Regions from separate parts of the Streptomyces sp. NPDC002004 genome, predicted to be linked through region 3. Evidence: riboswitches for the same ligand, from Rfam matches in the RefSeq annotation. Region 3 holds a riboswitch; each other region holds the start of a gene.

Region 1 (9,434 bases), on a different contig from region 3:
GGCGTCGCTGGCGAGCCGGCCTGCCGCGACGGCGGCGGCGCCGGCGCCCACTGCTGCGGTGACGGCGGCTGCCGTCGCTGTGGCGGTGCGCACCTGTCCAGTGTTGTCGGGGTTCCGCGCGACGGCCAGCCGGACCGTCCCCACGGGCGGGTCGCCGTGCCGCTGTGCGGAGGCCGCAGCCTGCGGGAGAGCTGCACTGCCGCACGGAAGCGGCACGGCCGCGCGGCAGCTTGCACCGAGTGGGAAGCCGCGCCGCCGGGAGAGGCCGCACTTCCGCGGGAATCCGTCCTCCCGCGGGTGAGCCGCGCCACCGCGCGGAAGCCGCACCAGCGCGGGAAGCCGCCCTTGGGCGCGCAGGTCGCACCACCGCGCAAGCGGACCAGCCCGGGTACGTCCGCCCCCTGCGTCCCGTAGCGGCAGCGCCCCCAGGGGAGACGGTGCATCCGCACAGCCGGGGAAAGGCGGAATACATCGGGAATAACGGGCATTCAATACCAAACCCGACAAGGAACTGGAAAACGGACGCCCGGTCTTCAGTCGCCGGGCTGCCCGTATCCCCGCAGCTTCTCCCCCGCCTCCCTCAGCTGGGCCTCCGACAGGAGCGACGGGGACAGCCCCGGCACCGATCTGGCCGTCAGCCAGACGCGGCACATCCATTCGAGCTGGGCGGTGCGGTCATAGGCCTGGGAGAGGGTGTCCCCGTAGGTGACGGTCCCGTGGTTCTGGAGGAGGCACCCGGAGCGCCCGTCCAGTGCTGCGAGCATGCTCTCGGCCAATTCGTCGGTGCCGTACAGGGCGTACGGGGCGACCCGGACCACTCCGCCCAGTGCCCCGGCCATGTAGTGGATGGGCGGGAGCTCCGGGACGAGCGTGGAGACGGCCGTGGCGTGGACGGCGTGCGTGTGGACGACGGCACGGGCCGGGGTCGTCCGGTGGATCGCGAGGTGCAGCGGGAGCTCGCTGGTCGGGGCGAGGTCGCCGATCAGCTGCTCGCCGTCGAGGCCGACCCCGACGGCGTCACCCGGCCCGAGAAGGTCGTAGGGGACACCCGTCGGTGTGATCAGGACGGTGTCCCCCACACGTACCGACACGTTCCCCGAGGTGCCGACGACGAGGCCGTCCGCCACGGTCCTGCGGGCCGCGGCGACGAGTTCGCCCCACGCCCGGTCGAGCTCCTGCGCCGTCCCGTGATCCGTCATGGGCCGATCCTCGCAGGCCCTCGCCGCCACCGGTGCTCTTCGCGGGAGGATTGGCCGTCCCGCCCGGAAGGCGGGTACCGGAGCACGCACGGACCGGCGGCGCCCGTCGGGGCCGCGGCGACGCCGGGGTGACGAGGATCTCTTTCAGGCCTCGTCGAGCCCGCCGGGCCGTTTCGCCGGGGAGCGGCCCGGGCACCCGCGAAGGGGTCGTACGAGAGCCGCCCGGAAGGTCATGGACCCTGAAATTCCGCGGCATTCCGGGGTCGGCACGCTCGCCCCGGATTGCGGCCGGGGGGCCGTCGGCGGCCACCCCGGAGATCCCGTGGAGTCCGCAGGTCAGCCCGGGGACGCAGCGGAATGGCCGGACCCCGCATCACGACACCCCTCATCTGGCCCCAGTTCATCTTCCGTTCACCCAGGTTGCCTACGGTCGGCACGCCACTGACGTCCAACAGAAGCCTGGGTAAATGGAACACATCACGCTTCTCCTCGGGATCGTGATCGTCACCGCTCTCGTGTTCGATTTCACGAACGGTTTCCACGACACTGCCAACGCGATGGCGACGACCATCTCGACCGGCGCTCTCAAGCCCAAGACGGCGGTGGCCATGTCCGCCGTGCTGAATCTCGTCGGTGCTTTCCTCTCCGTCGAAGTCGCCAAGACGATCTCCGGCGGCATCATCAACGAAGAAGGCATCAGGACCGAGGTCATATTCGCCGCGCTCGTCGGCGCCATCCTCTGGAATCTGCTGACCTGGCTCCTGGGTCTGCCCTCCAGCTCCTCGCACGCCCTCTTCGGCGGGCTGATCGGTGCCGCGGTCATGTCCGCGGGCTGGTCCTCGGTGGACGGCTCGACCGTCATCACCAAGGTGCTGATCCCCGCCGTCTGCGCCCCGGTCGTGGCCGGACTCGCCGCCATGCTGGCGACCCGCCTGTCGTACCGCATCGGCAGCAAGGCCGACGAGAAGACGACCGCCAAGGGCTACCGCGCCGGGCAGATCGCCTCCGCGGGCCTGGTCTCGCTGGCCCACGGCACGAACGACGCGCAGAAGACCATGGGCATCATCACGCTGGCCCTGGTCACCGGTGGCGTGCTGCACCCCGGCGCCAACCCGCCGGTCTGGGTCATCACCTCCGCCGGCCTCGCCATCGCGCTCGGCACCTACCTGGGCGGCTGGCGCATCATCCGCACCATGGGCAAGGGCATCACCGACCTCGCGCCGCAGCAGGGTTTCGCCGCGCAGACCAGCGCCGCGACCGCGATCCTGGCCTCGTCCCACATCGGCTTCTCCCTCTCCACCACCCAGGTCTGCTCCGGCGCCGTCATGGGCGCGGGCGTGGGCCGCAAGGGCAGCGTGGTCCGCTGGTCCACGGCGACCCGGATGCTCATCGCCTGGGGCCTGACGCTGCCCGCCGCCGGTCTGGTCGGTGCGAGCGCCGAGTTCCTGAGCAAGCAGGGCACCTGGGGCATCGTCACCACCGGTGTGCTGCTCGTGGCCGGCGCGGGCGTCATCTGGACGCTGTCCCGCCGCAAGCCGGTCACCCGTGACAACGTCAACGACGTCGAGGCCGAGCCGGCCGGAGCCGTGACGACCGCGATCGCCGCCGTCACGCCGCCCCCGGCGGGCACCGTGGCCGCCGTTCCCGCACAGGGCGACGGCACGCAGACCGACGGCGAGAGCGACGATCTGAAGACCACCGTCGCGGCCGGCTCGGCCGCCGACTCCGCCGGCCGCCCGGCCAGGGTGTAAGGAAAGAACGGCATGAACATCGACTGGGCAGCTCTCGGCTCCGTCTTCGGAGTGAGCCTCATGGTCACGGTCGGCCTCGTCGGCCTGTTCACCCTCGGCGTCGTCGGACTCTCCAAGCGGGAGACCTCGGCAACACAGGGCGGCGGCTCCGCGGCCCTCGCGGTCACCGGTGCGTACGTCTGCTTCGCGGCGTGCGCGGCGGCCGTCGGCTACGGGATCTTCCTGATCGTCGCCTGACCCGGGCCACGGCAGGACAACAGCAGCACCACGCGCGCGTGGGGTGCGGGACGCTCGGTCGTCCCCGCCCCGCGCGCGCTGTCGTGTGCGCCCACGTGCGCTGTCGTGTGCCCCCGCGCACAGGGCGCATGTGTGCCTGCGCACACTCCCCCGTCGCAGGTCAGCGGCAAGTTGACGGGTGTTCTCGGGGCGTGGTGGACTGCCCGGGCCATGTACGGCGGCAGGAGAGGAAGCCGGTGCGAATCCGGCGCGGTCCCGCCACTGTCACCGGGGAGCACTCCCCCACACCGGAAGTCACGGCCCGCACCATGGGGTTGGAAGACCGGGGGAGCTGCGGATCCGGGAGCCAGGAGACTCTCGTCGTCGTTTCCGTCGAACCAGGGCGCGGACCCTGAGTGAGGACATACAGCGATGCCGGGCTGCCCGTCACCCGATTCTGTGCACACGACGCGTACGAGGGTTTCCAGAGGCGTAACGGCGGCCTGAACCGATGCGTGGCGAACGTGTCTTCGCGTACGGCGCCACCGCCGGCCTCCTCGGTGACCTCCTGTTCGGCGATCCCCGCCGCGGGCATCCGGTCGCCGGATTCGGACGTGCGGCGAGCGCCGTGGAACGCGTGCTGTGGCGCGACCACCGCGGGTGGGGAGCGCTGCACACCCTGGTGTGCGCGGGTGGCGCCACCGGACTCGCAGCGCTTGCCGCGCGTTCCGTCCGCACCTCCGGTACCGCCTCCGTCGCACTGACCGCGGCAGCGACCTGGGCCGTCGTCGGCGGTACGTCACTGGGCCGGGAGGCGCGGGCCGTCGGCGCCGCGCTGGAGGCCGGGGACGTCGAGGGGGCGCGGGAGCGGCTGCCCCATCTGTGCGGACGGGACCCTCAGGCGCTGGACGGCCCGGGAATCGCCCGGGCCGTGGTCGAGTCCGTCGCCGAGAACACCTCCGACGCGGTCGTGGGGGCGCTGGTCTGGGGCGCCCTGGGCGGTGTTCCGGGGCTGGTCGGGTTCCGGGCCGTCAACACGCTGGACGCGATGGTGGGGCACAAGTCGCCGAGGTACCGGCGGTTCGGCTGGGCCTCGGCGCGGCTGGACGACCTCGCCGGATGGCCGGGGGCCCGGCTCACCGCGGCGCTGGCCGCCATCGCGGGCGACGACCCACGGGGCGCCCTGCGGGCGTGGCGTGCCGACGCGGACCGGCATCCGAGTCCCAACGCGGGCCCCGTGGAGGCGTCGTTCGCCGGGGCACTCGGCGTACGGCTCGGCGGAACGCTGTCCTACGGGGGGCGGGTGGAACACCGGCCCGTGCTCAACGGCGCCGGACGGACCGTCGGCGTGGCCGACGTGGAACGGGCGGTGCGGCTGTCGCGTCGGGTGAGCTGGCTCGCCCTCGGGGCGGGCATCGCCGTGGGTGCCGGCCGTCGTCGGCTGTGGAGGGGGACGTCATGAGCGGTGGCGGACTGTTGGTCGCGGGCACCACGTCGGACGCGGGCAAGAGCGTCGTGACCGCCGGGATCTGCCGGTGGCTCGTCCGACAGGGGGTCAAGGTCGCCCCCTTCAAGGGGCAGAACATGTCCCTCAACTCCTTCGTGACCCGCGAGGGTGCCGAGATCGGACGGGCACAGGCCATGCAGGCGCAGGCCGCCCGGGTGGAGCCCAGTGCGCTGATGAACCCGGTGCTGCTCAAGCCGGGGAGCGACCGGAGCAGCCAGGTGGTGCTCATGGGCAGGCCGGTGGGCGAGTTGAGCGCACGCGGTTACCACGGCGGGCGGCAGGAGGCGCTGCTCGGGACCGTCCTGGAGTGCCTGGAGCAATTGCGGGGCAGCCATGACGCCGTGATCTGCGAGGGGGCGGGCAGTCCGGCCGAGATCAATCTGCGGCGGACGGACATCGTGAACATGGGCATCGCGCGGGCCGCGCGGCTGCCCGTGCTCGTCGTGGGCGACATCGACCGCGGCGGGGTGTTCGCGTCGTTCTTCGGTACGACCGCGCTGCTGGACCGCGCGGACCAGGAGCTCGTCGCCGGGTATCTGGTCAACAAGTTCCGCGGCGACGTGTCGCTGCTGGAACCCGGTCTCGACATGCTGCGCGACCTCACCGGACGGCCGTCCTACGGCGTTCTGCCCTACCGGCACGGCCTCGGGATCGACGAGGAGGACGGGCTGCGGGTGTCGCTGCGGGGCACGGTGCGGGAGTCCGTCGTGGCGCCGCCGGTCGGCGAGGACGTGCTGCGGGTCGCCGTCTGCGCGATCCCTCTCATGTCCAACTTCACGGACGTCGACGCGCTCGCCGCCGAGCCGGGCGTGGTCGTGCGGTTCGTGGACCGCCCCGAGGAGACCGCCGACGCCGACCTGGTGATCGTGCCGGGGACCCGGGGCACGGTACGGGCGTTGGAGTGGCTGCGGGAACGCGGTCTGGCGGCGGCCCTGGCACGCAGGGCCGCCGAGGGGCGCCCGGTGCTCGGGATCTGCGGCGGCTACCAGCTGCTGGGCGAGCACATCGAGGACGAGGTGGAGTCACGTGCGGGCTCCGTGGACGGTCTCGGACTGCTGCCCGTGCGGGTGCGCTTCGCACGGGAGAAGACGCTCACGCGTCCGTCCGGCAGGGCGCTGGGCGAGTACGTCGAGGGATACGAGATCCATCACGGCGTCGCCGAGGTGCTGGGCGGCGACGCGTTGATGTGCGACGACGCCGGACACCCCCTGGACGGCTGCCGGGTGGGCCCGGTGTGGGGCACGCACTGGCACGGCTCGCTGGAGTCCGACGGGTTCCGGCGCGCCTTTCTGCGCGAGGTGGCCGCCGCCGCGGGCCGCCGCTTCGTGCCCTCGCCCGACACGTCGTTCGGCGCGCTGCGCGAGGAGCAGCTCGACCGGCTCGGCGATCTGATCGAAGAACACGCGGATACGGACGCGCTGCTGCGGCTCATCGAGTCGGGCGCTCCGTCGGGACTGCCTTTCATTCCACCGGGAGCGCCATGAGCACCGTGCTGTTGTTGTCCACCGCCGATACGGACCTGCTGGCGGCCCGTGCCTCGGGCGCGCCCTACCGGATCGGCAATCCGACCCGGGTGGACGTCCGGGAGGAACTGCCCGCGCTGGTCGAGGGCGCGGACCTCGCCGTCGTACGCCTGCTGGGCGGCAAGCGCGCCTGGGAGGACGGGCTCGCGGCGCTGAAGGCATCCGGGCTGCCGACGGTCCTGCTGGGCGGCGAGTCGGTGCCCGACGCGGAGCTGATGGCCGAGTCGTCGGCACCGGCGGGTGTGGTCGCGGAGGCGCTGCGCTATCTCGTCGAGGGCGGCCCGGACAACCTCGCCGAACTGGCGCGGTTCCTGTCCGACACGGTGCTGCTGACCGGCGAGGGCTTCGAGGAGCCGCGCAGGATGCCGGAGTACGGCGTCCACGGCGAGCGCCCGTCCGTGGCGGGGCGCCCGACGGTCGGCGTGCTGTTCTACCGGGCGCACGAACTCTCCGGGAACACGGCGTTCGTGGACACCCTGTGCGACGCGATCGAGGCGCGCGGCGCCAACGCCCTGCCGGTGTACTGCGGTTCGCTGCGCGGCGCCGACGCCGGACTGTACGAGCTGCTGGGGCGGACGGACGCGCTGGTCGCGACGGTCCTCGCGGCCGGCGGCACGCACGCCTCGCAGGCGTCGGCGGGCGGCGACGAGGAGGCTTGGGACATCGGCGCGCTGGCCGAGCTCGACATCCCGGTCCTCCAGGGCCTGTGCCTGACCACGTCGCGCGCCGCCTGGGCGGAGTCCGACGCGGCGCTCTCCCCCATGGACGCGGCGATGCAGGTCGCGATCCCCGAGTTCGACGGGCGCCTCGTCACGGTGCCGTTCTCCTTCAAGGAGCAGGGCCCCGACGACGTCCCGGTGTACCGGGCCGACCCCGAGCGCGCCGCCCGGGTCGCGGGCATCGCCGTGCGCCACGCCCGGCTGAAGCACCGGCGGAACGAGGACAAGAAGCTCGCCCTCGTCTTCACGGCGTACCCGACGAAGCACTCGCGCGTCGGCAACGCGGTCGGTCTGGACACCCCCGCCTCGGCTGTGCGGGTGCTCGACGCCCTGCGGGACGCGGGATACGCCGTCGAGGGCTACCCCGACAACGGCGACGAGCTGATCCACCGGCTCATCGAGGCCGGCGGCCACGACGTGGAGTGGCTGACCGAGGAGCAGTTGTCGGCGGCACCCGCGCGCGTGCCGCTCGCCGACTACCGGGCGTGGTTCGACACGCTCGACCCGGAGCTGCGCGAGGCCATGCTGGAGGCCTGGGGCGAGCCCCCGGGCAGCCTGTACGTCGACGGCGACGACATCGTCCTGGCCTCCCTGCAGTTCGGGAACGTCGTCGTGATGATCCAGCCGCCGCGCGGCTTCGGCGAGAACCCCATCGCGATCTACCACGACCCGGACATGCCGCCGTCGCACCACTACATGGCGGCGTACCGCTGGCTGGACAACACCTTCGGCGCGGACGCGATCGTGCACATGGGCAAGCACGGCACCATGGAGTGGCTGCCCGGCAAGGGCCTCGGACTGTCCGGCGGCTGCGCCCCGGACGCGGTGCTGGGCGATCTGCCGCTCATCTATCCGTTCATCGTGAACGACCCCGGCGAGGGCACCCAGGCCAAGCGCCGCGGGCATGCCACGGTCGTCGACCACCTGGTGCCGCCGATGGCGCGCGCCGACACCTACGGCGACCTGGCGAAGCTGGAGCAGCTGCTCGACGAGTACGCGCTCGTGTCCGACCTGGACCCGGCGAAGGCGCCCGCCGTGCGCGCCCAGATCTGGACGCTGGTCAAGGCGGCGGAGCTCCACCACGACCTGCATGTCGACGAGCAGCCCGACGACGACGCCTTCGACGAGTTCGTCATGCACATCGACGGCTATCTGTGCGAGATCAAGGACGTGCAGATCCGTGACGGTCTGCACATCCTCGGCGGCGGGCCGGTCGGTGAGCCGCGGGTCAATCTGGTGCTGGCCGTGCTGCGGGCCTCCCAGGTGTGGGGCGGGCAGGCGCACGCGCTGCCGGGCCTGCGCGCCTGTCTCGCGGCCCACTTCGGGCTCGACGAGAAGGAGCTGCTGGCGGCGCCGGGAACGCCGGTGAAGGTGCCGGCGGAGCTGACGGAGCTGGTGTCCGGTCCCTCCCGGACCGCCGCCGACACGATCGACCTGCTGGAGCAGCTGTGCCGCCGGGTCGCCGAGGCCATGGAGACCCGCGGCTGGGCCGTCGCCGATGCGCCCGCCGTGGTCCGCGAGGCCGTGGGCACGGAACTCGCCGACGCGGTGGCCGTGGTGGAGTTCGCGTGCCGCGAGGTGGTGCCGCGGCTGGCCCGTACGACGGACGAGATCGCGCACATCCTGCGCGCGCTGGACGGCGGCTACGTCCCGGCGGGCCCGTCGGGTTCGCCGACGCGCGGTCTGGTGAACGTCCTCCCGACGGGCCGCAACTTCTACTCCGTCGACCCGAAGGCGATCCCCTCCCGGCTGTCCTGGGAGGTCGGACAATCGCTCGCGGACTCCCTCGTGGCGCGCTACCTGAGCGACACGGGCACCTACCCGAAGTCCGTTGGTCTGACGGTCTGGGGCACCTCCGCGATGCGCACCCAGGGCGACGACATCGCCGAGATCCTGGCGCTGCTGGGCTGCCGCCCGGTGTGGGACGACGCCTCGCGCCGGGTGACCGGCTTCGAGGTGGTTCCCCTCCAGGAGCTGGGCCGGCCGCGCATCGACGTCACGGTCCGCATCTCCGGCTTCTTCCGGGACGCCTTCCCGCACGTCGTGGCGCTGATCGACGACGCGGTCCGTACGGTCGCGGAGCTGGACGAGCCGGCCGACCGCAACTACGTACGGGCGCACGCGGACGAGGACACGGCCGAGCACGGCGACCGGCGGCGCGCCACGGCCCGCATCTTCGGCTCGAAGCCGGGTGCGTACGGAGCGGGGCTGCTGCCGCTCATCGACGCGCGCAACTGGCGCTCGGACGCCGACCTCGCCGAGGTGTACGCGGTGTGGGGCGGCTACGCGTACGGGCGCGGGCTCGACGGGCGCGCCGCGCGCGGGGACATGGAGACCGCGTTCAAGCGGATCGCGGTGGCCGCGAAGAACGTCGACACACGCGAGCACGACCTCGTCGACGCGGACGACTACTTCCAGTACCACGGCGGCATGGTGGCGATGGTGCGCCACCTCACGGGTGCCTCGCCCGAGGCGTACGTGGGCGACAGCGCCGTACCGGACCAGGTGCGCACGCGCAC
Region 2 (9,434 bases), on a different contig from region 3:
CTACATCAGCGACCCGGTCGGTGAGCCGGCCGGAGACCGGGCAGGTGAGGAATGAGCGTCGAATCCACGCTTCCGGCGACCACGGGGCCCGGCCCCGAGCAACTGCGCACCCCGCCCCTGCTGCCCGGCGGCGCCCCGCTGCTCGGGCACGCCTGGAGCCTGCTGCGCGACCCGCTCGGCTTCCTGGCGGGACTGCGCGACCACGGCGACCTCGTACGGATCGCACTGGGCCCCAGGACGGCGTACGCGGTGACGGACCCCGAACTCGTGGGGGCGCTGCTGAAGAGCCCCGGGTACGCCGTCGGCGGCCCCCTGTGGGAGACCCTGGGCGTGCTGCTCGGAAAGGGCGTCGCGACGAGCAACGGCCCCCTGCACCGCCGTCAGCGGCGCACCGTCCAGCCCGCGTTCCGGCCGGAGCGGATCGCCGACTACGCGGCCGTGATGGAGGAGGAGGCGCGCGCCATGGCGGCGCGCTGGACGCCGGGCGGCACCGTCGACATCGGTGCCGAGTCGTTCCGCACGGCCGTGCGGATCGTGGCGCGGTCGCTACTGGAGGTGGACTCCATCGACGAGCGCGCCGACCGGCTGAGCACCTCGCTGCACACGGTGTTCAGCGGCCTGTACCGGCGCATGGTGCTGTCGGTGAGCCCCTTCTACCGGCTCCCGCTGCCGGCGAACCGCCGGTTCGACCGGGCGCTGGCCGATCTGCACCGCCTCGTCGACGAGATCGTCGACGAGCGCAGGGCGTCCGGCAAGGACCCCGCGGATCTGCTCGCGGCATTGCTGGGGGCAAAGGACGAAAATGGTGAAGCGCTCAACGAGCAGGAGGTGCACGACCAAGTCGTCTCACTGCTCGTGGCCGGCGCCGAAAACGTCGCCTCGACACTGACGTGGACGTTCCAGTTGCTCGCCGGGCATCCGGAACAGGAAAACCGGATCTGCGACGAGGTCAAGACCGTGGCAGCGGACCGGCCGATTGTCTTCGGAGATGTCCGGAAACTGACGCACACGAACAATGTCATCACCGAGTCGATGCGCATACGCCCCGCCGTATGGATATTGACCCGGCAGGCCGTCGACGATACCGAGCTGGGCGGCTATCGCATTCCGGCCGGTGCGGACATCGTCTACAGTCCGTACGCGATGCAGCGTGATCCGCGTGCATTCGACCGGCATCTGGAGTTCGATCCGGACCGCTGGCTGCCGGAACGCGCGGCGGGCGTACCGCCGTTCGCGATGATGCCGTTCAGCGTCGGCAATCGTAAGTGCCCGGGCGACCACTTCAGCATGGCCGAACTCGCCATCGTGCTGGCGACGGTGGTGCCGAAGTGGCGGCTCCGCGCCGTCCCGGGGACGGACCCGGAGCCCCGCATCGGCATCACGCTCCAGCCGAAGCGCCCGGTGCTGCGGACCGAGCCGAGGTAGGGCCGTGTGTCCCGCCCCGAACCCCCGACGGGGCGGGACACACAGGTATCAGAACTCGTCGTCGAACGACACCGAGCCCTCGACGGCGACCTGGTACGCCGACGGGCGGCGCTCGAAGAAGTTGGTCAGCTCCTGCACACCCTGCAGCTCCATGAAGGAGAACGGGTTCTCCGAGCCGTACACCGGGGCGAACCCGAGGCGCTGGAGCCGCTGGTCGGCCACGCACTCCAGGTACTGCCGCATCGACTCCGTGTTCATCCCCGGCAGACCGTCGCCGCACAGGTCACGCGCGAACTGCAGCTCCGCCTCGACGGCCTCCCTCAGCATGTCCGTGACCTGCTGCTGGAGCTGGTCGTCGAAGAGCTCCGGCTCCTCCTTGCGGACGGTGTCCACCACCTCGAACGCGAAGCTCATGTGCATGGTCTCGTCACGGAACACCCAGTTGGTGCCGGTGGCCAGGCCGTGCAGCAGACCGCGCGAGCGGAACCAGTAGACGTAGGCGAAGGCCCCGTAGAAGAACAGGCCCTCGATGCACGCCGCGAAGCAGATCAGGTTCAGCAGGAAGCGCCGGCGGTCGGCCTGCGACTCGAGGCGGTCGATCTTCTCCACCGAGTCCATCCACTTGAAGCAGAACTCTGCCTTCTCGCGGATGGAGGGGATGTTCTCGACGGCCGCGAAGGCCGCCGCCCGGTCCTCCGGGTCGGGGAGGTAGGTGTCGAGCAGCGTCAGATAGAACTGGACGTGCACGGCCTCCTCGAACAGCTGGCGGCTCAGGTACAGCCGCGCCTCGGGGGAGTTGATGTGCTTGTACAGCGTCAGCACCAGGTTGTTCGCGACGATCGAGTCGCCCGTCGCGAAGAACGCGACCAGACGGCCGATGAGGTGCTGCTCCGCGGGCGTCAGCTTCGCGAGGTCCGCGACGTCCGAGTGGAGGTCGACCTCCTCGACGGTCCACGTGTTCTTGATGGCGTCCCGGTAGCGCTCGTAGAAGTCCGGGTAGCGCATGGGACGCAGGGTGAGCTCGAAGCCCGGGTCGAGCAGATTGGTGTTACGCATCGTTGCTGTCGGCGCGAGGCGCCGTCCTCCTGGGGTGGCGGTCGGGACTGGGATGGCCCTGCTCATGGGGTCCCCCCTGCTCGAGCGAAGTCGAGAGCTGGGGGGAGGAGCCGAGCGCTCGGGCAGGGGCGGGAGCTACTGGCAGGCCTCGCAGGACTCCGGGTTCTCGAGGGAGCAGGCGACCGCGTCCGCGTCGGGCGCCGCCTGGGCCGGGATGGGCGCCTGCGCCTGAGCCGCACGCGCGATCCGGGTCGCCGGGCGCGAGCGCAGGTAGTACGTCGTCTTCAGGCCCTGCTTCCAGGCGTATGCGTACATCGAGGAGAGCTTGCCGATCGTCGGCGTCTCCAGGAACAGGTTCAGGGACTGGGACTGGTCCAGGAACGGGGTGCGGGCCGCCGCCATGTCGATGAGCCCGCGCTGCGGGATCTCCCACGCCGTGCGGTACAGCTCGCGCACATCGGCCGGCACCCAGGTGAAGCCCTGCACCGAGCCGTTGGAGTCGCGCAGCGCCTCCCGGGTCTGCGCGTCCCACACGCCGAGCCGCTTCAGCTCCTGCACCAGGTACGAGTTGACCTGGAGGAACTCACCGGACAGCGTCTCGCGCTTGAACAGGTTCGACACCTGCGGCTCGATGCACTCGTAGACGCCCGCGATCGACGCGATGGTCGCGGTCGGCGCGATCGCCAGAAGCAGCGAGTTGCGCATGCCGGTCACGGCGATCCGCTTCCGCAGCGCCGCCCACCGCTCGGGCCAGGCGAGCTCCACGTCGTAGTGGTCCGGGTGCAGGACGCCCTGGGCCGTCCGGGTCTTCTCCCAGGCGGGCAGCGGGGCGTTGCGTTCGGCGAGGTCCGCGGACGCCTCGTACGCGGCGAGCATGATGCGCTCGGCGATCCGCGTGGACAGGGCCCGGGCCTCGGCGGAGTCGAAGGGCAGCCGCAGCTTGAAGAACACGTCCTGCAGGCCCATCGCACCGAGGCCCACCGGCCGCCACTTGGCGTTGGAGCGCCCCGCCTGCTCGGTCGGGTAGAAGTTGATGTCGACGACCCGGTCGAGGAAGGTCACCGCGGTACGGACGGTCTCGTCCAGCCGCTCCCAGTCGATGTCGCCGTCGCGCACGAACGCGCCGAGGTTCACCGAACCCAGGTTGCACACGGCCGTCTCGCCGTCGTCCGTGACCTCCAGGATCTCGGTGCACAGGTTCGAGGAGTGGACGGTGTGGCCGGGCAGGGCGGTCTGGTTGGCCGTGCGGTTGGCGGCGTCCTTGAACGTCATCCAGCCGTTGCCGGTCTGCGCGAGGGTGCGCATCATGCGGCCGTACAGGTCCCGGGCGGGGATCGTCTTCTTCGCCAGGCCCGCCGCTTCGGCCTTGCGGTACGCGGCGTCGAACTCGTCGCCCCACAGGTCGACCAGCTCGGGCACGTCGGCCGGCGAGAACAGCGACCAGTCCTGGTCGGCCGCCACCCGGCGCATGAACTCGTCGGGGATCCAGTGCGCGAGGTTGAGGTTGTGCGTACGACGGGCGTCCTCGCCCGTGTTGTCGCGCAGCTCCAGGAACTCCTCGATGTCGGAGTGCCAGGTCTCCAGGTAGACCGCGGCGGCGCCCTTGCGGCGTCCGCCCTGGTTCACGGCGGCGACCGAGGCGTCGAGGGTCTTCAGGAACGGCACGATGCCGTTGGAGTGTCCGTTCGTGCCGCGGATGAGGGAGCCGCGGGAACGGATGCGCGAGTACGACAGGCCGATGCCGCCGGCGTGCTTCGACAGCCGCGCCACCTGGTGGTAGCGGTCGTAGATGGAGTCCAGCTCGTCCAGCGGCGAGTCCAGCAGATAGCAGGACGACATCTGCGGGTGGCGCGTACCGGAGTTGAAGAGCGTGGGCGAGGAGGGGAGGTAGTCCAGACGGCTCATCAGGCCGTACAGGGCGGCGACCTCGTCCACCGAACGGGTGCTGTCGTCCTCGGCGAGCCCGGCCGCCACGCGCAGCATGAAGTGCTGCGGCGTCTCGACGACGCGCCGTGTGATGGGGTGCCGCAGCAGGTAACGGCTGTGCAGGGTGCGCAGGCCGAAGTAGCCGAAGCGGTCGTCCCCCGCGGTGTCCACGAGCGCGTCCAGGCGCGCCGCGTGCATCGTGACGAAGTCGGCGGTGCGGTCCGCGATCAGGCCCTCGCGGTGGCCGACGGCGACCGAGTCGGAGAACGAACGCACGCCCTGCGAGGCCGCCTCGGCGGCGATGCTGATGGTCAGCAGCCGGGCCGCGAGCCGCGAGTAAGCCGGGTCCTCGGAGATGAGCCCCGCGGCCGCCTCGGTCGCCAGCTCGCGCAGCTCCGTCTCGTCGGCGGCGGCGGAACGGCCGCGCAGCGCGGCGGCGGCCACCCGGCCGGGGTCGGCGTCGGGGAGGTCGGCGGTGAGGTCGGTCAGGGTCCGCAGCAGCGCGGTCCCGGGTCCGTCGGCCTGGGGCTGGACGGCTTCCGCCTGGGCATGACTCGCTGAAGCCGGATCGGCAGGCGCGATGGTCACGTGAGCTCTCCCTCGCTGGGCTCATGGGCCTCGGGAGGGCAGCGGGGCACACCGGCGCACACGCGGGAGCGGTACGGGCACGCGTCCACCGGCCCACTCCACGGAGCCCGGACGTCAACGGCACCCGGAACGGACGGACCGGGTGCGCCGTCGGCAGGTCCTCGGACTGCACGGACACGCGCGTGCGCGCCCGCTCACCGTTGCGGGACAGTTCCGGATTGGCACCGGATTCCCCTGCAGCGACAGCGAGCAAGAGCATACATCTTGTGCCGGGTTGCCAGAGCACCCCTACATGTTGTGTCGTGAGGGTGGCTCTGGGTATGGGGGTGCCCCCTGCTCGAGCGCAGCCGGGAGCTTGGGGGAGGAGCCGAAAGCTCCCGGGAGTGTTCGCGCCGCTACAGCGCCAACTCGTAGACGAGCAGGTCGATGTCGTCGATGTGCGGGATCGGGTTCCAGTCGCGCTCCGGGGCGCGGGTGAAGCCGAGGCGTTCGTAGAGCCGGTGGGCCGCGTGCATGGCGCGCTGCGTGGAGAGCACCACGCGGGTGCGGCCGGCCGCCCGGGCCCGGTCCACGCACGCGCGCACCAGCGCCTCTCCGGCGCCCGCACCGCGGGCCTCCCGCGCCACCGCGAGCATCCGGATCTCGCTCTCGCCCTCGCGCGCCAGATCGGCCATCGGACTTGCCGGCGACGGGACGAAGGTCACCCCGCCCAGGACCCGGCCGAGGCCGTCCACGGCGGCCAGCACCTCGGCGTGCTCGGCCCGCCCCGCGACATCGCGCAGGTTCACCAGGTACCCGTCGCTCTCCCCGAAGGAGAGCAGCCCGTCGCCGAGGTAGGCCTGCGCGGTGATCTCGCCGAGTGCGGCGAACTCCTCTGCTTCCGCTTGTCTGATGACGATGTCCATGCGGGCAGTGTGCACGACGGACAGGGCAGCGGGCCGCCGGAAGTCCGGCGGCCCGCTGCCCTGGACGGGGTGGAGGTCAGTGGCCCGCGGCGGCCGGCATCTCCTGCTGTACGCCCGCGTCGCCCGCGTCCGCCGTGTAGTCGTCGGGGGACGTCTCGTCGACGCCCTCAGGGGCCTTCACGGCCTTCAGGACGAGGGTGAGGACGACGGCCACCGCGACGTTCAGCACGAAGGCCGTGAGACCGATGTAGCCGATCTCGCCGATGCCCGGGATCTCCTTCGCGCTGCCGCCGAAGTGCTTCTGCGTCGGCGAGGCGACGCCGTACGCGGCGAACGTCCCGTACACCATGCCGACCGCCCAGCCGGCGAGCAGCGCCCAGCGGTGGAACCACCGCGTGAACAGGCCGCCGACCAGCGCCGGGAAGGTCTGCAGGATCCAGATGCCGCCCAGCAGCTGGAAGTTGATGGCCACGGTCTTGTCCATGGTCAGGACGAAGACCAGCGCACCCACCTTCACCAGCAGCGACACGAGCTTGGAGACCTTGGTCTCCTGTTCCGCCGTCGCGTCCGGCTTGATGAAGTCCTTGTAGATGTTGCGCGTGAACAGGTTCGCCGCTGCGATGGACATGATGGCCGCGGGGACCAGTGCGCCGATGCCGATCGCGGCGAAGGCGACGCCCGCGAACCAGTCGGGGAACATGTCCTCGAACAGCTGCGGGATGGCGAGCTGGCCGTTGGTGACCTTGACGCCCGCCGCGATCGCCATGAAGCCGAGCAGCGCGAGCAGGCCCAGCATGAGCGAGTACAGCGGCAGGATCGTGGTGTTGCGGCGGATCACCTCACGGCTGCGCGAGGACAGCGTCGCCGTGATCGAGTGCGGGTACATGAACAGCGCCAGCGCCGAACCCAGGGCGAGCGTCGCGTACGTCCACTGCCCGGCCTCGGGCGGCGCGAGCGCCCCGCGCGGCTTGCCGGTCGCGGGGTTGGTCTGGGCGAAGGCGTGACCGGCCTTGGCGAAGATGTCGTCGAAGCCGCCCAGCTTGATCGGGATGTAGATGATCGCGACGGCGATGACGATGTAGATCAGGGTGTCCTTGACGAACGCGATGAGCGCGGGAGCGCGGAGTCCGGACGAGTAGGTGTACGCGGCCAGCACGCCGAAGGCGATGAGCAGCGGCAGGTCCTTGACGAGCCAGAAGGTGCTGTCGCCGCCGCCGACGCCCATCACGTCCAGCACGGCCTGGATGCCGACGAGCTGGAGCGCGATGTAGGGCATCGTGGCGAGGATGCCGGTGACCGCGACGGCGAGGGACAGTCCCTTGGAGCCGAAGCGCCCGCGGACGAAGTCCGAGGTCGTCACATAACCGTGCCGGTGCGAGACCGACCACAGGCGCGGCAGGAACGTGAAGATGAGCGGGTAGACGAGGATCGTGTACGGCACGGCGAAGAAGCCGGCCGCGCCCGCCGCGTAGACGGCCGCAGGGACGGCGACGAAGGTGTACGCCGTGTACAGGTCGCCGCCGAGCAGGAACCAGGTGATCCAGGTCCCGAACGACCGCCCGCCCAGGCCCCATTCGTCCAGGCTCGCGGCGCTGTCGGCCCTGCGCCAGCGCGCGGCGAGGAATCCCATGACCGTGACGGCCAGGAAGAAGAACACGAAGACGCCGAGTGCGACGCCGTTCACACCGTCCTTCACTTCTCGGCACCTCCCTTGCGGGCGCGCTGGTCACGCCGCCACAGCTGGTACGCGAGCACGGTCAGTCCGGTGGAGATGATCACCCACAGCATCTGGTACCAGTAGAAGAACGGGATCCCGATGAGGGCGGGGTCCGTCTTCGCGTAGGAGCCGACCCAGAGCATCGCCACGAACGGGGCGGCGAGGCAGAGTGCGATGATCACGCGCACCGGCGTGACCAGGGGTCTTCCGACTTCAGGCGTATCCGACATACAGCGGCTCCGTCCCCTTGCATCGCTTATTTTTCTTTAACGCGCGAGAAATGTAGGGGACGGGTTCCGCGGTAGGGAACCCCTGTCCGGATACCGGATGTGGTGTACGAAGCCCCGGGCCCCGCGAGCCTCTTGGCCGCTTCGGCCCGCTCCGCCCGGCCGGAGCGCCTCCCTTCTACTCGGCCGGACGCTTCAGCCGCGCGACGAACTTGTACCGGTCGCCGCGGTACACCGACCGCACCCACTCCACCGGCCGGCCCTCGCCGTCCAGGGAGTGGCGCGACAGCATCAGCATCGGCAGGCCCACGTCGGTGCCGAGCAGACCGGCCTCGCGCGGGGTGGCCAGCGATGTCTCGATGGTCTCCTCGGCCTCGGCGAGACGGACCCCGTACACCTCGGCCAGGGCCGTGTACAGCGAGGTGTACTTGACCAGGGAGCGGCGCAGCGCGGGAAAGCGCTTCGCGGACAGATGCGTCGTCTCGATCGCCATCGGCTCCCCGCTGGCGAGCCGCAGCCGCTCGATGCGCAGCACGCGTCCGCCCGTGGCGATGTCGAGCAGTTCGGCGAGCGTGTCGTCGGCGGTGATGTAGCCGATGTCGAGCAGCTGCGAGGTGGGTTCCAGACCCTGGGCGCGCATGTCCTCGGTGTACGAGGTGAGTTGCAGCGCCTGCGACACCTTGGGCTTGGCGACGAAGGTGCCCTTGCCCTGGATGCGCTCCAGGCGGCCCTCCACGACCAGCTCCTGGAGGGCCTGGCGGACCGTGGTGCGCGAGGTGTCGAACTCGGCGGCGAGGGTGCGCTCGGGCGGCACGGGAGTGCCGGGCGGCAGGGTCTCGGTCATGTCGAGCAAGTGCCGCTTGAGGCGGTAGTACTTGGGCACGCGCGCGGTGCGGCCGGCTCCCGCCGTCTCCGCCGTAGCGGTCGTGCCCCCCTCGGTCGCCCCACTGCCCGCCTCGGTGCCCATCGTCCGCCTTCCCGGCTCCTGCGCTGCTGCCGTCACCGGCACCTCCGTCTGTTGCGGCTCACATCGTGGCACGGCACCGCCCCGGGGGGCCGTGCTCCCTCAGGTGTCGGTCCGATAACGGACGTGACAGCCCTTCTTATACACCCTTGACACCCCTAAAGGTCTAGGCCAAGCTCCAGCTACTGGTCTACACCATTAGAGACCAGATCCCAGTCCCACGGGCAGTACTCCGGCTTCCGAGCGCAGTACTCCGCCGCTTCATGGCTGTGGGTGGGGGGTTGCTGGCATCCCTGAGGAGGGTGACGTGAAGCGCAAGCTCGTCGCGGCCGTCGGTGTCGCGGGCATGTTGGTCTCGATCGCTGCGTGCGGGGGCGGCGACGACGGCGACAAGGGCGGGAAGGCCGGCGCCGACGGCTTCAAGGGGCAGACCCTGACCGTGTGGGCCATGGACGGCTCCACGCCTCCCCAGTGGACCAAGGACCTGACGGCCGCCTTCGAGAAGAAGACCGGCGCGAAGCTCACGTTCGAGACCCAGAAGTGGGACGGCATCCAGCAGAAGATCACCACGGCCCTGTCCGAGTCGGCCCCTCCGGACGTCATCGAGGTCGGCAACACCCAGACCC
Region 3 (9,434 bases):
GCCACGACCATTTCGGCGTCGCTGCCTTCGAGGTTCCAAGCCAGCCGCTGCAGCCGGTCCGGTGACCAGTGCGGGTCCGCTGTGACCGCGACGACACGGTAGCCGTCGCGGCGGACATGGTTGGCGACGTCCGTCAGCCGGCCGACGACCGGCACTCCGTCCAGTTGGTCACCTTCGAGCCCGAGACCGTCCGTCGTGCACACCGCATCCACCCGCCAGCCGAGGTGCGGGAACTTGCGGGTTCGGGTGATCAGGTCGCGCACGGTGGCCGGGCTCCCGGCAGCGAGCACCGGTCTCAGGCACCGTCCTTCCTTCCGCTGTTTGTGCAGCCAGAGGCGCAGCAGATATCGCGCGGTCATGGTGACGAGCGCGATCGCGGGGATGGCGACGAAGATCCAGAGCTTGATATTGCGCGAGGTGAGGGCGATCCCGCCGAGTGCCAGTACGACGGTCGCCATGAACAGTGAGCGTCCGAGCCGGCGGAATTCCTCGGCGCCCTGGCCGAGCACGGCCGGAGCCCACGACCGGCTCACCGCAAGTGCCCCCAGCACCAGCAGCTCGGTGCCGAATGCGAGAATTCCCCACTTCTCATGCCAGTTGGCCGCGTCCCGGGCCCCGAAGAAGTTGCCGATCGCCGCCACCACGAAGGCGGTGGCCACGGTATCGCTGGTGATCACGGCACGGCGGTACCGCTGCCCCCAGTCGTTCGCGGGCTGACTGATTGCCCCGTCCGCCAGACGCCCGCGCGCCGACGGAAACGGGCTGACTAATCCCCCTTGCCGCACAGAACCCCCCAGGTCCCCAGTGGTACGACGTGTGCGCCTGACACCGTTCCCCCGCCCGGGAGGCCCCCGCCTCCCGCGCATGACATCACGGCTGTTTCAGAGGTGCTTGAACAACCCACCCTGGCGGCAGCAGATTCGCATGTCCTGCCAGACTTTCGAGGTGCGCTGGAACCGTCGAAACCTCGGGTGCTCCCCGCACCCAAGGCCCCCTCTCGGGCTCCAGGAATCGATCAACCCCACGGCTGGCGCCGGGGACGCGACTGCTGGCTTTCCGTAGCGCCGGACCTATAGATCGTCATTGGTCGCCTCGTGCCCGAACGGCTGAAGCACGGTCAATCTAGACCATCGGGGCCAGGATGAAGAGAGGATGTGTGTAATTTGTGTTCAAGGTTGGAGCCCGGATCCACCGGTCGGTGACCGTCTATGGGCGCCTTCACGCCACCGCGTGCTCAAGCAGTTCGCCCGGCCCCCGGGCGCGGCTTCTGCGCGGTGGTGATCGGCGAGCTGCAGCGGGCCTTCCGCGGCGCCCGGTTCGGCAACGACTTCCCGCCGTTCGTGCACTACGGCGCGCCGCTGTGGGCGCCCGAGGTGGGCAGGGCGATCGACCCGGACAACGAGGCGCATGACTTGATCGTGTCGGTGTTCGGCGGCATGTCCAAGGGCGGGCGCGACCGCCTCACGTTCCGGTGGCCGACTGGGAGATGCGGGCCATCCCTCGCATCGGCGTCCCGAGCTGGATCCGCAGCCGAGGCCGGAGACCTTCCGGTGCGCCTCGGTGAACAGAACTGTCGTCGGCGAAGACACCGTCGCCGGAAGGCCTGCCGGAGTCCTACAAGGACTCCATGCGGGCCCGGTCCCAGGGGCTTGGTCCCGTGCCGTGCCTCCACGCATTCAGGTCCTCCCCGTTCACGCACAGGATTCCGACCTGCTGCGCGTATTCGAGGGCAGGTGCGGTGAAGTCGCCCGTCGTGACGACGGCCGCGATGTCGGCCTCGTGGACGGCGAAGCAGGTCCCTCCGAATCGCTGCATGTCCTGTGAGCCGACCTTGTTGGTCTCGCTGTACTGCTTGCACTGAATGACCACTCGTCGCCCGTCCGCGGTGACCGCGGTGACATCGGCCCCCAGGTCGCCTGCTCCTCCGACCACTTCCACCTCCTGGCAGTCATCGCGTGCGCACAGGTCGGCGATCGCCTGCTCAAAACCGTCGGGATCGAGTTCGGCGTAGTCGGGCACGTCGTCGAGGGGTGCTGTCATCTCTTCGCCGCCGAGGCCGAGCGGCACTGTGAAGGCCGCCGACTCTTCCGGGGCGCGGCAGTCCTCGCGCTCGCCGGCTGTTGACGAGACCTCCCCGGCAGGTGCCTCCGGCATCCGTGCCCTCACGGGGGACGGCAGCATCCGGTCCGCCGACGTGGGGCTGAGGCTGTGGGACGCCGTCTGCGCCGCTTCCTCCAGCGCCCGAGCGGCCCGTCGCGCGCAACGCGCGGCGGAAAGACGCCGCCACCTGGGCCGGAGCATCAGAGCTGACGCGATGCCCAGCACCACCAGCACGCACGCCCAGAGCGGGCGGCGTTCGACGACGCCCACCGCGGTGCGTGCGAGGAACGCCAGCATGCACATGGTGATCGCCAGCAGGAGAAAGAACAGGGTGGTGGTGCGCAGATCGAAGCGACGATCGCGGTCCATGCGTCGTGCAGGGCGCACGGGTATGGTCATGCTGAATTCCTCCTGGACAGGGACGGCGGTTCATCCGTCTACAGATGCCCAAGATCATTGACTTGTTGTCACGGGCATGTCCGGTCGCCCGCTCGGCCACCACTCGTGTCCGTCGCGCGAACCTCCGCGTGCTGGGCAGCTGTTGCCCACGTCGAACGTGCCACGGCCACCGCACGCGGCCGGTGACGGCAGGGCGGCCGTCCGCTCCGAGGACGTGCTCCCGTAGGGGAGGGCCGGTCGGTCAGCCCCGCCGCTCCCGGGGCCGCCGGCTCACTTCGGAAGCCCGCGCCGGCGCCGGTTGTATGTGCTCATCGCGGCCAGGGAGCCGAACACCCAGGCAGCGGACAGGCCCAGGATGAACGCCCAGAACCCGAAACCCCCGTCCTGCTTGTCACGCACCGACCACAGCAGCAGCGCCGCCGGTCCCACGGAGACCAGCGGGCCCAGCAACCACCAGATGAGATAGGTGCGCACGATCTCGCGGACGTCGAGCGGGGTCTCCTCGTGCACGGTGTATCTGGTGACCGATCTGCCGCCGGTCCCGATCGGCGTGTAGACGGTGCTGCCGACGGTCAGACGATGGCGGCGCAGCGGTGCGAGCGGCAGGTCGAGGACGACGGCCCACTCGGTGGCGTAGTGACTGCCGTCGCGGTTGCGGTTTCCGAACCCGAGGTACTTGGTTCCTATTCCGTTCCAGGTCGACACAGTGGGTCCCTCCTCTGCAGGTGGTCGTCCGTGCGCACCCGTCCGAGGCGTTCCGTCGCCCGGGCGCGCGCGGCGTCCGCCGTCGGTACGTCCAGCACCGACGGGCGGACGGTTGCGTCAGCGCTGCTTGCGTCGGGCGATGGTCAGACCGATCACGCCGACGATCGCAACGGGCGGGGCCAGCAGGCCGAGTACGAGGATGTGGCCGATCAGGCCGATGGCGACCCCGAGCGCTCCGACGAGAACCAGCGCTCTCCACAGCCCGAGGCCGCTGCCCGTGTCCTGGGCTTCCGTCATGACGTTCTCTCCCGATTCCGGTCATGCACCGTGCTGCGCCCCACCGCGTCCTGGGGCCCGGACCCGGCACCTCGACGGGGGCCGCTCCCGGGGCGGTGCTCGGACGACAAGCGTCCCAGTCGGTGAGACTTCCGGGCATCCGTGAAAGTACGTACCTCACCTGGCCAAGTCACCCTGCATCGACGCGCGTTGCGACGTACCGGCGCCGGGGTGGCGCGGCGATGCGAGGGAGCGGCCCCGCCCCGGGGTGAGGGCGGCCGTGTGCGCGGCCGGGCCCTTGGCGGGAGGCCGGTGGGGGCCGGTGGGACACGGGACGCGCCCCACCGGCCCCTGGCCCGGGGCGGGTCAGGACCCGGAGATCTCCGCGCGGACCGTCCGGGCCGCAGCCACCAGGTTCTCCAGGGAGGCGTGGGTCTCGGGCCGGCCGCGGGTCTTCAGGCCGCAGTCGGGGTTCACCCACAGGCGCTCGGCCGGGAGGGCCCTCAGACCGGTGCGCAGCAGCGCCGCGACCTCCTGGGTGCTCGGGACGCGCGGCGCGTGGATGTCGTACACGCCGGGCCCGGCTTCGCGCGGGTAGCCGTGGGCGGCCAGTTCCCGGGCGATCTGCATGTGGGAGCGGGCGGCCTCCAGGCTGATCACGTCGGCGTCGAGGTCGTCGATGGCCTGGAGGACGTCCCCGAACTCGGCGTAGCACATGTGGGTGTGGATCTGGGTGTCCGGCCGTACCCCGCCCGTGGTGAGCCGGAACGCCTCGGTGGCCCACTCCAGATAGGCCGGCCGGTCCGCGGCCCGCAGGGGCAGTGTCTCGCGCAGGGCGGGCTCGTCCACCTGGATGACCGGGGTCCCGGCCGCCTCGAGGTCGTCGACCTCGTCCCGCAGGGCGAGGGCGACCTGGCGGGCGGTCTCGGCGAGGGGCTGGTCGTCGCGGACGAAGGACCAGGCGAGCATGGTGACCGGGCCGGTGAGCATGCCCTTGACCGGGCGGCCGGTGAGGGACTGGGCGTACGTCGTCCAGCGCACCGTCATCGGTTCCGGCCGCGAGATGTCGCCGGCCAGGATCGGCGGACGGACGTAGCGGGTGCCGTAGGACTGGACCCAGCCGTGCCGGGTGGCGAGGTAGCCGGTGAGCTGCTCGGCGAAGTACTGGACCATGTCGTTGCGTTCGGGCTCGCCGTGCACCAGGACGTCGAGCCCGGTCTTCTCCTGGAAGGAGACCACCTCCCGGATCTCGTCCTTGATGCGGTCCTCGTAGCCGGCCGGGTCGATGCGGCCCGCACGCAGGTCCGCCCGCGCGGTGCGCAGTTCGTCCCTCTGCGGGAAGGAGCCGATCGTGGTGGTCGGCAGCAGCGGCAGCCCGAGGCGGGCGCGCTGGGCGACGGCCCTTTCGGCATACGGCTGGGACCGGTGTGCGTCGACTTCGGTGACGCTGGCGGTACGGGCCCGCACGGCGGGGTCCCGGGTGATGGGCGACCCGGCACGGGACGCCAGATCGGCGCGGTTGGCCGCGAGTTCGGCGGCGATCGCTCCGGCGCCGTGGGCGAGGCCCCTGGCGAGGGTGACGATCTCGGCGGTCTTCTGGCGGGCGAAGGCGAGCCAGCGCAGGACCTGCGGTTCGATGTGCCGTTCCGCGGCCGCGTCGAGCGGGACGTGGAGCAGCGAGCAGGACGCGGCCACGTCGACCCGGTCGGCGAGGCCGAGCAGCGTGCCGAGCGCGGCGAGCGACGCCTCCAGGTCGGCCACCCAGATGTTCCGTCCGCTCACGACGCCGGCGACCAAACGCTTGCCGGGCAGTCCGCCCACGGCGGCGAGCGCGTCGAGGTTGGCGGACGCGGCCTCCGTGAAGTCCAGGGCGAGCCCGTCCACCGGGGCCTTGGCCAGGACGGGCAGGGCCTCGCCGAGCCGGTCGAAGTAGGAGGCGACGAGCAGCTTCGGCCGGTCCGTGAGCGCGCCGAGTGCCTGGTAGGCGCGCTCGGCGGCCTTCAGCTCCGCGGGCGTACGGTCCTCGACGAGGGCCGGTTCGTCGAGCTGCACCCACTCGGCGCCCGCCGCACGCAGGTCCGCTAGCACCTCGGCGTACACCGGCAGCAGCCGGTCGAGCAGGGTCAGCGGCTCGAAGCCGGCGGCCACACCGGGTGCGGGCTTGGCGAGCAGAAGGTAGGTGACGGGCCCGACGAGGACCGGTCGGGCGGTGAGGCCGAGCCCGATGGCCTCCTTCAGCTCCGCGACCTGCTTGGCCGAGTCGGCCGCGAAGACTGTGTTCGGACCCAACTCCGGCACCAGATAGTGGTAGTTGGTGTCGAACCACTTGGTCATTTCCAGCGGTGCCGCGTCCTGGGTGCCGCGCGCCATGGCGAAGTAGCCGGACAGCGGGTCGGCGTCGACCACGGCCCGGTGGCGTGCGGGGATCGCACCGACCATCACGGTGGTGTCCAGCACATGGTCGTAGTACGAGAAGTCGCCGGTCGGCACCTCGTGGACGCCGGCGTCGGCCAGCTCCCGCCAGGTGGTCCGCCGCAGTCCGGCGGCGGTGGCCCGCAGGCCGTCGGCGGTGACGCGGCCCTTCCAGTAGTCCTCGATCGACTTCTTCAGTTCCCGGTTGCGCCCCTGGCGGGGGTAGCCGTACACGGTGGCCCGGGCTGCCGGTTCTGTTGTCACGGAGATCTCCTTCGCGAGATGAATCCCTGAGATCCCGGCGACGGGACGAGAGCGCGAAGGGGTGACGACCGGACGGTACGACTGCGTGCGCCGCGGCACCGTCGTCCGCCCGGTAGGTACTCCCCGGACGACTGGTCCGGGGTGCCACCGACCTGCCCTCGAGGTCACCGGGATGTCCGCGCACGACCTTCCGTACGCGGGCAGCGGGCAGGTCTTCGGACTCGCGGGCACGTCCTCATGGGGGAGGACACCTACTGGCCGTCGCTTCCCAGGCCCGGCGGGGCCCAGTGCGTATGACGGCGGTCGTTCCCGCTCACCGCTGCGGGGCAGTCCCGGATTTCCACCGGGTTCCCTCTTGCGACGCTCCCGTCCGGCTGACGGGGCGAACCAGCTGCACGGGCCAGCCTAGGGGCCGTGCAGCCTTGCGGGGCGAGCATTCCGCCATGTGGGTCGCGGGGCATGGGCTGCCGCGTCCGCGAACGGCTCGAGCGCCCCCGGCGTGCCGCGCCACCCGTGACGGGTCCCCGGCCCAGGCGGCTTCCGCAGCGGCGGGAAGCACGGCCGCCCCGCGCGGTGGCCCCGCACGGCACAACGGCCGGACCGCCCCCCCGGGAGATGAAGATCACGCCAGATGGTGCGGTCTTGGCCGGGTCGCCTACACGCGGTACGGTCTGTGCGATATCGACGAGGGGTATGGCGGAAGCCGGTGGGAATCCGGCACGGTCGCGCCACTGTGAACGAGACGGACCGCCCGGACGGGCGGGGCGCCTCGTGAGTCAGACCCGCTGCCCGCTCGTTCTGTGCACCACCGAGATGGGACGCGAACTCCCAGAGGAGGCCCTGCCATGGCGCAGCACGTCGCCCAGCCGACTGCCACCACCCCCGTTCTTCCCGCCAAGCTGCCGATCGGCGCGATCGCCCCCTGGGCGGCGTTCTTCGGCATCCTGATGATGGTCCTGCTGTACTTCGTCGGCGCCGAGCAGGGCGCCACCTCCGTGTTCAACGGCGCGGACGTCCACGAGTGGGTGCACGACGCCCGCCACCTGCTCGGCTTCCCCTGCCACTGACGTAGGGAAGCCGCACACCCATGAACTCCGCAACGGTCAGAAACCTGCTCGTTCGGGGCATGCTCGCCGGCCTGGGTGCCGGCGTGCTCGCCCTCCTGGTCGCCTACTTCCTGGGTGAACCGAACGTCGACAGCGCCATCGGCTTCGAAGAGGCCCACGCCCCGGCGCACGAGCACGAGGTCGAACTCGTCTCCCGCACCCTGCAGTCCACCGCCGGCCTTGCCACCGGCGTCCTGGTCTACGGGGTGGCCTTCGGCGGCATCGCCGCGCTCGCCTACTGTTTCGCGCTCGGCCGTGTCGGGCGCTTCTCACCGCGGGCCACCGCGCTGCTGCTGTCCGGCTGTGCACTGCTCGCCGTGTACGTCGTGCCGTTCCTGAAGTACCCCGCCAACCCGCCGTCGGTCGGCGACCCCGGCACCATCGGCAAGCGGACCACCCTGTACTTCCTGATGATGCTGCTCAGCGTGCTCCTCGCGGTCGCCGCCGTGATCCTGGGCAAGCGGCTCGCGCCGCAGTTGGGCACCTGGTACGCCACCCTCGTCGCGGTGGCCGGCTTCGTCCTCGCGATCGGGCTGGCGTACGCCTTCCTGCCCGTCATCAACGAGGTGCCGAAGGACTTCCCCGCCACTTTGCTGTGGCGGTTCCGCCTCTCCGCCCTCGCCATGCAGATCACCCTGTGGGGCGGGTTCGGACTGATCTTCGGCGAGCTGGCACAGCGTCTGCTGTCCCCGCAGCCGGCATCGGCCGCATCCGGCCGGGCGGTCGCCGCCTCGAGCTGAACCACCCGATGCACCAGAGGGCCCGCGGAACCATCCGGGGGCCCTCTCACGTTCTTCCGGCACCGATGGACCCGGACGACGGACGTGCCCCGTCGGGCGGACCGGTCAGCCAGGACGACGGGGGCGAGGAGCGGAGGACCCGAGTGGCCAGACATCCCCAGCCGCGCCGCATCACGCTCGGTGGCCGCGAGGCGGTCGCCCTGACCCCGGAGGAGTACGAGCAACTGATCGCCAGCCGACGGCAGATCGGCGGTCAGAGCGCCCGGGTCAGGGTCCTCGCCCACCAGGTGAAGCGGACCGAGGAACTGCTGCGGGAACTGGAGACCCTCGTCGGCCGCCCGCCGGACGGCTGCGACGGGCCGCGGGGAGCCGCGGCCGACGGGGGCCCGTCGTGCACCCCGGGCGGCCCGGCGGGGAACGCCCCACATGCCTGTCTGCGCTGCGCGGTGGCGGATCTGCTGGACCGTCATCGGCGCCCGGTCGCCGGACGGAACTCCGGCGTCGAGCCTTCTTCCTCGGCGCCGCGCGGATAGCGAACGGCCTCCGGAGCCGTGTGCGCGGGTTCGGATCCTGCCGGGGGCACCCTGCATGAGGTGCCCAAAGACCCCGTCACCAGCGGAAACGCTGCGGTCGGCGTCTTCGCGTATGTGCGAGCGTGTGCCGCTCGGAGCGGGCGTATGTCGCGGTCTGTGGACGAGGCGTGGACGGGATCTTGGTCCATCGCCGCAGGCCAAGCCTGAAAACGAACGCGTACTCCGGGCAAGGACGCGGAGCCTCGGACACAGAGCCGGGTACCGCTGCAACCTCAGCGGCGACCGATGAGTCCTAGCTTCAGCCTGGCCCTGTCGACCCGACAGGCCACCACGCAGTGATGAGACCCGGAAACGATGAAGCCCCTGGACGGGACGCCAGGCACCTCGGACACGGGCAGGCTGCGTTTCACTCGTAGCAGGTCCTCGATGCGCCGGCTGCCGGACAGCAAGTCCCTCACGCCGATGAGTCGCCCACCCTCGCAGGGGGCGACTCATCACGATGCTGTGGTTACAGCGACCGCTCGATCTTCCGCTCCTCGATCTGCTCTTCCGCATTGGTCTTCTCGTCGCGGACGGTGTACCTCGCCTGGGGCGGCTCACCCTGGATACGCCGGATCTCTCCGGTGTGCTTCTGGTTGTCCTGCCCCTGGTACTCCACACGATCGCCCTTGTTGAACTGCGTCACTGTCTCCACCTTCCGAAACTGACTGCACGGGTTCGCCTGTCTGAAGTGCGAGACCCGCCGCGCATCCGCTCTGAGCGCGGGGCGCAGTGTCATGACACCGCGACTGATCCGCCGCAGCGACCGCTATGGGCCGAACGAGTTAACGCGGTCCACGTTTGCCAGCTTGGATTGCTCAAAATGGAACTGCAGCCAGAGCCACTTTCACGAAGCGCCA

Evidence for each region. A riboswitch is a leader RNA that binds a small molecule or an ion and turns the genes downstream of it on or off. The one in region 3 is predicted to bind cobalamin.
Region 1: it holds a riboswitch for cobalamin, as region 3 does, so the genes downstream of both, ACWCP6_RS23195 (cobalamin biosynthesis protein) here and metE (5-methyltetrahydropteroyltriglutamate--homocysteine S-methyltransferase) in region 3, are expected to answer to the same signal.
Region 2: it holds a riboswitch for cobalamin, as region 3 does, so the genes downstream of both, ACWCP6_RS13290 (ribonucleoside-diphosphate reductase subunit alpha) here and metE (5-methyltetrahydropteroyltriglutamate--homocysteine S-methyltransferase) in region 3, are expected to answer to the same signal.

Annotation. Positions count from the first base shown of each region.
Region 1 is NZ_JBSFDP010000016.1:63,838-73,271, forward strand. It holds gene ACWCP6_RS23175 (alpha/beta hydrolase) at 1-93, opposite strand, end outside; gene ACWCP6_RS23180 (class II aldolase/adducin family protein) at 534-1,199, opposite strand; gene ACWCP6_RS23185 (anion permease) at 1,667-2,950, shown strand; gene ACWCP6_RS23190 (hypothetical protein) at 2,963-3,187, shown strand; cobalamin riboswitch at 3,414-3,544, shown strand; gene ACWCP6_RS23195 (cobalamin biosynthesis protein) at 3,678-4,628, shown strand; gene ACWCP6_RS23200 (cobyric acid synthase) at 4,625-6,157, shown strand; gene cobN (cobaltochelatase subunit CobN) at 6,154-9,434, shown strand, end outside.
Region 2 is NZ_JBSFDP010000006.1:260,976-270,409, reverse strand. It holds gene ACWCP6_RS13305 (terpene synthase family protein) at 1-55, shown strand, start outside; gene ACWCP6_RS13300 (bifunctional albaflavenone monooxygenase/terpene synthase) at 52-1,425, shown strand; gene ACWCP6_RS13295 (ribonucleotide-diphosphate reductase subunit beta) at 1,474-2,481, opposite strand; gene ACWCP6_RS13290 (ribonucleoside-diphosphate reductase subunit alpha) at 2,617-4,995, opposite strand; cobalamin riboswitch at 5,131-5,254, opposite strand; gene ACWCP6_RS13285 (GNAT family N-acetyltransferase) at 5,391-5,900, opposite strand; gene mctP (monocarboxylate uptake permease MctP) at 5,977-7,596, opposite strand; gene ACWCP6_RS13275 (DUF3311 domain-containing protein) at 7,593-7,847, opposite strand; gene ACWCP6_RS13270 (GntR family transcriptional regulator) at 8,023-8,811, opposite strand; gene ACWCP6_RS13265 (extracellular solute-binding protein) at 9,116-9,434, shown strand, end outside.
Region 3 is NZ_JBSFDP010000026.1:82,572-92,005, forward strand. It holds gene ACWCP6_RS28295 (sugar transferase) at 1-785, opposite strand, end outside; gene ACWCP6_RS28300 (restriction endonuclease) at 1,615-2,499, opposite strand; gene ACWCP6_RS28305 (hypothetical protein) at 2,770-3,204, opposite strand; gene ACWCP6_RS28310 (hypothetical protein) at 3,322-3,501, opposite strand; gene metE (5-methyltetrahydropteroyltriglutamate--homocysteine S-methyltransferase) at 3,847-6,156, opposite strand; cobalamin riboswitch at 6,346-6,563, opposite strand; gene ACWCP6_RS28320 (CbtB domain-containing protein) at 7,002-7,223, shown strand; gene ACWCP6_RS28325 (CbtA family protein) at 7,244-8,002, shown strand; gene ACWCP6_RS28330 (hypothetical protein) at 8,146-8,535, shown strand; tRNA gene ACWCP6_RS28335 (tRNA-Arg) at 8,523-8,584, shown strand; gene ACWCP6_RS28340 (hypothetical protein) at 9,044-9,220, opposite strand.